DNA from 2 places in the Methylovorus sp. MP688 genome. Region 1 is predicted to be linked to the other one. Evidence: predicted binding sites of a transcription regulator. Region 1 holds the regulator's gene; the other holds the start of a gene.
What was found. The regulator sigma-54, encoded in region 1, starts transcription at its own class of promoters, with help from an activator protein. The targets are predictions, from matches to a motif close to TGGCACNNTTCCTGCT.
Positions count from the first base shown of each region.

Region 1 (4,212 bases):
CGGGCAGATTGTCTATGCAATAAAAACCAGCGTCTTCCAGAGCGCGCAACACAATGCTTTTGCCTGAGCCGGAAAGGCCAGTGACAATGATGAGACGCATATTGCTGGTGGCCACGCTAGCTCTCCACTTGCTGCTGGCGCTTCATGGCTTTGCTCATCTCGCGATGCTGGCGCTGCATGAACTGCTTGGTGCCGTTAATGCCGCGCAGCAACAGCATGTGGTTGCGCACGGCGACTTCGACCAGCACCGCAATATTGCGGCCGGCCGCCACGGGAATCATGACTTTGGGGATTTTTACGCCCAGGATTTTTTCGTGATGCGATTTGATCTTGAGCCTGTCCAGCAGTTGCGGCGCCAGAGTATCGGCCATCTCAAGCTGAATGATGAGATCGAGCGGTTTGGTGGGCTTGACGGCATTGTCACCAAACAGGGCACGGATGTTGAGGATGCCGAGGCCACGCACTTCAAGGAAGTCCTGCAGGATAGGGGGGCAGCGCCCTTCAAGCCGGTCCGGCGCAATCCGGTAGAAATCGACAATATCATCCGCCACCAGACGATGTCCGCGCGAAATCAGTTCCAGCGCGAGCTCGCTTTTACCAATGGCCGGGTTGCCCTTGATCAGGATGCCAAAGCCCTGCACTTCAATGAAAACACCATGGGAGCTCTCGGATTCGGCGACGGCTTGCGCCAGATAATGGCTCAGGACATCCATCAGCCCCGGGCTGCGCATGGGTGAGGTAAACAAGGGGGTTTGAAAATCATCCGAGGCTGCATTCAGCTCGGCGGGTGGTTTTTCACCATTGGCGACGACAACGGCGGCCAGGTCGGTGGAAAACAGATTGTGGATGGCTTTCTTGAGCTCTGGCTTGGGCAGGCTGCGCAAGTAATCCATCTCAGCACAGCCCAACACCTGCACGCGGTTGGGGTGTACAAAATTCAGATGCCCGATCAGTGCCAGCGAGGGCTTGGTCACCGTTTCACTGGTGAGCAGGTTTTCGCCGCCATTCAGCCCGGAAACCCAGGTGAGCTTGAGATTGCGGCGCATATCCCGGTAAAGCTGTGCAACACTGATGGTAGCCATATGATTACCTTATGTTCGGCAGGGACAAGGCGACTGGCGATATGTAAGACAACACGCCTTTGCCTTGTCCCCGGTTAGACCTTTATTCCGCAGCCGCCTGGTGCTTGAGGGCACCGTTGGCCTTGTGATGGTCGCTTACTTTTTCCTTGTGCTTCAGAACCTGGCGATCCAGCTTGTCAGCCAGCGCGTCAATCGCGCCGTACATGTTTTCACCGCTGCTTTCGGCATGGATATCGTGACCCGGCACATGAATGGTGGCCTCCACTTTCTGCGCCAGCTTCTCTACGCTCATGGTGACTTTGACGTCAATCACATGGTCGAAGTGGTTACTCACGCGCTCAAGCTTGCTCTGCACATATTCGCGCAGGGCTGGGGTAACGTCGAGATGGTGTCCGGTGAGATGCAGGTTCATGATTTACTCCTTCAGGTAAAACGCAGATCAAAGCGATCTGCGCTGGTTGGCCGCGGGTATCTGCAAAGACTCGCGGTATTTGGCAATGGTGCGACGAGCAACCACGATGCCCTGTTTACCCAGGATATCCGTGATCTGGTTATCCGACAGCGGCTTTTTCGGGTTCTCTTCGCTGACCATTTGTTTGATCAGGGCGCGTATGGCAGTGGCGGAACAAGCGCCCCCGGATTCGGTAGCCACATGGCTGCCAAAGAAATATTTAAGCTCGTAAACTCCGCGTGGGGTGAGCATGTACTTGCGCGTGGTAACGCGTGACACCGTGGATTCGTGCAGGCCCAGCTCATCGGCAATCTCGCGCAGCACCAGGGGGCGCATGGCGACCTCGCCGTGCTCAAAGAAATTGCGCTGGCGATCCACAATCGCCTGAGAAACGCGCAGGATGGTGGAGAAGCGCTGCTGGATGTTCTTGATCATCCACTTGGCTTCCTGCATCTGGCTCATCAGGTATTGGCTCGAGCTTTCGCGGTTGCGCTTGAGGATGCCGGCATACAGCTGGTTGATGCGCAGCTTGGGCACGACTTCGTCGTTCAGATGGGCCAGCCAGACACCTTTGATTTTCTTGACCACGATTTCATGCTGAATGTAATGATCAGACGTGATTTTGCTGAATTCACCACCTGGGCGGGGATTGAGTTGCAGCACCAGCTGTTGCACTTCGCGCAATACATCATCGTCGCAGGCCAGCAATTTTTTCAGTTTTGCGTAATCGCGGGCTGCCAGCAGGGGCAAGTGCGTTTCGGCAACCTTGATGGCGAGATCCACATAAGGCGTATCTGGTGGCAAGGCGCGCAATTGCAAGGATAGGCATTCTGCCAGATTGCGCGCGCCTATGCCGGGTGGGTCCAGGTTCTGGATATGCTTGAGCGCCGTCTGCAACTCCAGCATGTCGATTTCGAGCTCCGGTGGCAGCATCTCGGCCAGCTCTTCCAGCGACTGCTCCAGATAACCGTCGTCGGTAATGGTATCGACCAGCAGCATGGACAAGGTCTGGTCGCGCTCGGACAGTGGCAACAGTTTGAGCTGACCTAGCAGATGATCGCGCAGGCTGAGGCTGACCGCTTCCTGGTAGCTGAAATCATTGTCATCGTCATTGCCGGAGCTGCTGTCTTCCCAGCGGTTGCTGCCGCTGCTGCTGCCGAATTCAAAATAGTCATCGCCACCAAATTCATCCTGGCGGGGAGCTTCCTCCGGTGTGGCGGCCACGCTGGGCTCAGGGGCTACTGGCGCCGCAATGAAGTTGTCGGGGATTTCCAGCGGTTCTTCGATCTTGTCAGCGCGTTCCAGCAATGGATTCGCCTGCAGTAGGGTTTCCAGCTCCTGATTGAGCTCCTGCGTGGATAGCTGCAACAAACGGATGGACTGCTGCAGTTGCGGAGTCAGCGCCAGGTGTTGCGAAAATTTGAGTTGTAAGCTTTGCTTCATACGTGGGGGCCGCCAAATGTGTGCTTAGAGGCGGAAGTCCTTACCAAGATACACTTCTCTTACGCTATCGTTGTGAATAATTTCGCTGGGCTTGCCTGCCGCGAAGACGCGTCCTTCATTGACGATATAGGCGCGGTCGCAAATACCTAATGTTTCCCGCACGTTGTGGTCGGTGATCAGCACGCCGATATTGCGTTCGGTCAAAAAGCGGATGATCTTCTGAATGTCCAGCACGGCGATGGGGTCGATGCCGGCAAATGGCTCATCCAGCAGAATGAAGCTGGGGTTGGTGGCCAGGCAGCGGGCGATTTCAACGCGACGGCGCTCACCGCCGGACAGGCTGACCGCCATGCTGTTGCGGATATGCGTGATATGCAGTTCCTGCAGCAGCGATTCCAGCTGGTTTTCCATCTGTTCCGGCGCCAGTTTCTGCAACTCCAGAATCGCCATGATGTTTTCGGCCACCGTCATCTTGCGGAAAATCGAGGGCTCCTGCGGCAGATAGGCGAGGCCCAGGCGCGCACGACGGTGTATGGGCAGACGGCTCAGATCCTTGCCATCCAGCAGAATGCGGCCATCATCCAGGGCCACCAGCCCCACCATCATGTAAAAGCTGGTGGTCTTGCCTGCACCGTTAGGGCCCAGCAAGCCCACCACTTCGCCGCTATTGAGTTGCAGCGAAATATCCTGCACCACCGTGCGGGATTTATATTTCTTGCGCAGACCTTCTACGATTAATTGGCTCATGTTTACTCAGGTATATCGTGTTGCACGCCAGACTGACGGATTGTCAGCATGGCAGGTTAATTGGCCGTCGCGCCATCGGTGCCAGCCGGTTTTTTCTTGGGCTGAATGACGGCACGTACACGCCCGGTCGGTGTGGCAGGCGTTGCTGCCTGGCTGCCACCGCCAATCACCTCGGCATATTCGGCATTGGCGTCATACATGATGTAGTCACCATGCACGATGTCATCGCCTTTTTTAACCCAGGCCTTGGTGTAGAGCTGTACCTTGTCCATACGTCCATCGTACTCGATACGTTGACCGCTGCCTTCCATATATTCGTTTTTACCTTCCATTTTTTGCTTGAAGGTGGAGGGCGTCTGCGGATTACCGTAGGTCGTGCTGTGCTGAAAGCCTTCTTTGTCCTCGCGCACCACCAGCTTATCGCCACGGATGATCAGCGTCCCCTGGGTGAGGATTACATTGCCGGTGTAGATGCTGGTCTTTTTGGCA
Region 1 is NC_014733.1:227,054-231,265, forward strand. Features, by position in the region: gene rapZ (RNase adapter RapZ) at 1-100, opposite strand, end outside; gene hprK (HPr(Ser) kinase/phosphatase) at 117-1,082, opposite strand; gene hpf (ribosome hibernation-promoting factor, HPF/YfiA family) at 1,165-1,494, opposite strand; gene MPQ_RS01055 (RNA polymerase factor sigma-54) at 1,522-2,976, opposite strand; gene lptB (LPS export ABC transporter ATP-binding protein) at 3,001-3,723, opposite strand; gene lptA (lipopolysaccharide transport periplasmic protein LptA) at 3,780-4,212, opposite strand, start outside.

Region 2 (4,212 bases), 230 kb from region 1:
TGCCATCCTGCAACTTGGCAAGGTGCACCTGGGCAATGGAGGCGCCAGCAATCGGCTCTACCTGAAAATCACGAAACACATCGAACGGCGAACGGCCCAGCGCTTTTTCCAGCTCAGGCAGCAGCTCTTCAAAAGCCACTGGCGGCACTTGATCCTGCAGCTTGGCAAACTCGGCAATCCAGTTCGGCGGAAAAATATCGGGACGGGTTGCCAGCACCTGCCCCAATTTCACGAAGGTTGGGCCCAGCTCCTGAATCGCCAGGCGCGCGCGCACTTCGGATGGCAAGCTCATGACCTCGCGTGAAGCCTCTGAATTCAGGGCATTGCCCGCCCTGCGTATAAAGCTGCCACGCCCAAGACGCTTGGCGACATCCCCCCAGCCATAGCGCATCAAAATACCGGCGATGGCCCGAATACGGCGGAAGTCACGAATAACGAAGAGGGTGGCACGAATCATGGGCGTTAATTTATTCCTGTTAGGTGGGTGACATTAGCGCTACGTAACTTGAGGCTACTTGATGCGGGAGACCTTGCGTTCCAGCCTGTCCGCCAGCTTGATCAGTCGGCGGGCAGCGCCATGCGCCAGTCTGGCTTTTACTCGTTCCGCCGCCCGGCCCGCCATCTTGCCGCCTTCCCGCGCGCTGCTGCGAATTTCATTTACAACGCCTCTGGCAATCAAACGCAAACGTTGCCTGGTGCTCACCCCCATGTGATGTGCGTAGTCGGCCAAGGTGCCCTGCAAGCCCTCTTGCGGTCGCTGCACATCATGCGCCAGCTGAGGGGAGGAATAGCGAATATTGCGGAATTTCATCAGGGAGTGATTGCGCATACCAGGCTCCGGCGTTGGTGATGTCTTGAGCCTGATTCTACACTATGGTTCCTTGGCAACCGAAGACCGAAAATAATTTCACATTGCGTCAAGGGTTTACAACACGCGTCTTTTGCTTTTAGAATCGGGGCATGCGTTTTGCCACCCTCTTCATTTTTCTCGGCTTGTTGTTCACCAGTTTTTGCCATGCGGCAGAGACGCGCGCGGACAATGGCACCACCAAATCAGGCTTTGCTGCCGACACGGCTGACTGGTCTGACACGGCGCAAGAAGTGCTGCTAAACGCGCTCAGCCTGACTGGCATTCAGTACAAATATGGTGGCAACTCTCCGGACACCGGGTTTGATTGCAGCGGTTTTGTTCGTTATGTATTCAAGCAGGCAGCCAGCCTGACCCTGCCGCATAATGCGCGCGCCATCAGCCAGTTGGGCCAGTCGGTATCCAAAGATGAGCTGCAACCCGGGGATCTGGTATTTTTCAATACGCTGAAATCTGCCTTTTCTCATGTGGGCATTTATCTGGGTGACAACCGCTTTATCCATGCCCCCAGCACGGGCGGCGGCATTCAGGTGGTGGATATGAAAGATGCCTACTGGGCCAAACGCTTCAATGGCGCCCGACGTATTGAGCCGAGTGAAACCGAATCCAGCCAGCCTTCCCTCAAGTAATACCCCCCGCCGCAACCTCTGTTTCAACTGCCTTTCCTTACCACCCTGTCGTTTATAGCTTGGCCGTAATCTCTTGCTTGGCAAACAGTCCGCCTTGCACATAATCCACGCCAAAACGTTTCGCCCATTCGAATTCTTCGCAGCTATCAATGCCACTCATGATGACATGCACGCCTATGCGCCGGGCAGCGCTCACCAGCCAATCGACCATGGCCTGAGCGGCGTTTTCATTCATGCTGCGCAACTGCTGACCATTAAATTTGATCACCGTGGCATCCATAAAAGCACTCAGTGAAAACATGCCCCAGCGCACGCCCACATCCTCCAGCGCTACCGAAGTGCCGCTCTGCTGCAATAGCTCGATCATGCGTTGCGAGCGCTGGGCATCGGCCAGATTATGATTTTCGACGATGTTGACCAGCAGCTCGCGCTCGGTCCAGGCATGGGTCTTGAACAGCTGCAAAAACGGATTATCCAGATGGTCACCACCTTCAAAAAAGCTGTCGATATCCAGATCCAGCATCAGCCATCCCTGGCTAGGCGCCTGCGCGATCTGCAAGCGCTTCATCTCTAGTTCGGTATAAAACAGCAGCAAGGGGTTGCGGTGCAGGCTGGCAAACATGCGCCCTGCATCCAGCGCTTGCTGCTCGGCATTCCAGAACCTGGCAGAGGCCTGATAGCCCATCACTTCGCAAGCCTGCACGTCGACAATAGGCTGATACTCCACCCCAAAGCGCCGGGACATCACCACATCCAGCATGTCATGGGCAGGCAGTTCCTCAGGGTCTAGTGCCTGGCTGGCAAACAGCGCTTTTAACTCAAGCCGGTTAATCGCATTCATTAACATTCACCTCAATCAGAATCACATACAGCCAATTCTATTTGAGAATGATTATTATTTAAAGTAAAAATTTGCAAAATTAAGCTTAAAAATTTATCCCTTAAAATTTATGCATTTCTGCAAACGCCTCCTAGCGATCACTGTGCCCAAGAGAACGCTCAGGATCAATGCGGTCACGGATCAGCTGCTTTAATTCTTTGGACTCGGGGAAGCGCTCCATCTGTTTTCGCGAAAAAATGACCTCGCCATTCAGGCGCACCTCAAAAATGCCCCCGGTACCCGGAACCAGCGATACACGTTCGATGTCCGATTCGAAGGTCGTCAATAACTCTTGTGCCATCCAGGCCGCTCTCAGCAACCAGCGGCATTGGGTACAGTATTCGAGTTCGATATGATGTGATTTCATGACAACCTCAAGTTAGCAAGATGTTAGGTATGCAAGATTTTGACAAATAGCGTAAAAAACCGCCTAAAAACACTCGGCGGCTTTGCAAGCTCCCATTAAATAGCGGAAAATATGCAAGCTTTGCGTTAAGCTCAATTTTAATCTGATTAATCATTAAGTACTTCCCATTACTTTTCCCATGAAGGAATCGTGTCACATGCGCGCAAAATTCGAAAAATTCGGCCTCATCACTGCGGGTGCTGTTCTGGGCATCATGCTCAGCCTCAACTACTCCGCCGTCGCCGATAAGGAAACCAAACCACAGCTGCCTATCGACGATTTGCGCACCTTCGCTGAGATTTTCGGCAAGATCAAAAGTGACTACGTAGAACCGGTGGAAGACAAAAAACTCCTGACCGAGGCTATCAACGGCATGCTGTCCGGGCTGGACCCTCACTCGGCCTATCTTGATGCTGATGGCTTCAAGGATCTGCAAGCCGGTACGCAAGGCGAATTCGGCGGCCTGGGCATAGAAGTCGGCATGGAAGATGGTTTCGTCAAGGTAGTTTCCCCGATTGAAGACACCCCTGCCTACAAGGCCGGCCTCAAGAGCGGCGACCTGATCGTAAAACTGGATGAAACCCCGGTTAAAGGCATGACGCTGAATGATGCCGTCAAGCGCATGCGCGGCAAGCCAGACACCCCCATCACCCTGACCATCCTGCGCAAGGGCGAAGCCAAACCTATCATCGTGACCCTGAACCGGGCCGTGATCAAAACGCAAAGCGTGAAATTCAAGCTGACCGAACCTGGCTACGCCTATGTCCGCATCACCCAGTTCCAGGAACACACTGGTGAAGACCTGGCCAAGGCCCTCAAGACCATGCGTGACGAAAACAAGGAACCGTTCAAGGGCCTGATTCTGGACTTGCGCAACAATCCAGGCGGCTTGTTGAACGCAGCTGTTGGTGTTTCGGCTGCCTTCCTGCCCAAGGGTGACCTCGTGGTCTACACCGAAGGCCGCACGGAAGATGCCAAGATGCGTCTGACCGCACAACCTGAAAACTACGTGCGCGGCGGTGGTGATTACCTGCGCAACCTGCCTGCGGACATCAAGACCGTGCCCATGGCAGTATTGGTAAACGGCGGCTCCGCTTCGGCTTCTGAAATTGTGTCCGGCGCTCTGCAAGATCACAAGCGCGCCGTCATCATGGGCACCCAGAGTTTTGGCAAAGGCTCCGTTCAAACCATTCTGCCCATGAATAACGGCACCGCCATCAAGCTGACAACTGCGCGCTACTTCACGCCTAACGGCCGCTCCATCCAGGCCAAGGGCATCGTGCCGGACATCGCTGTGGAAGAAGGAACGATCAACACCGTCGAGCAAGGCATGAATCTGCGCGAGGCTGATCTGTCACATCACCTGTCCAACCCTAAGGATGGCGATACTCCGGTGACGATTGAAACGCCAAAAACCCCGGCCAACAGC
Region 2 is NC_014733.1:459,943-464,154, reverse strand. Features, by position in the region: gene MPQ_RS02265 (AarF/ABC1/UbiB kinase family protein) at 1-457, opposite strand, end outside; gene MPQ_RS02260 (hypothetical protein) at 512-829, opposite strand; gene MPQ_RS02255 (C40 family peptidase) at 961-1,497, shown strand; gene MPQ_RS02250 (EAL domain-containing protein) at 1,550-2,338, opposite strand; gene MPQ_RS02245 (SelT/SelW/SelH family protein) at 2,469-2,744, opposite strand; gene MPQ_RS02240 (S41 family peptidase) at 2,941-4,212, shown strand, end outside.
Region 2: MPQ_RS02245 (SelT/SelW/SelH family protein) is a predicted target of sigma-54. The motif match lies at 2,846-2,861, and genes of this name have one in related genera.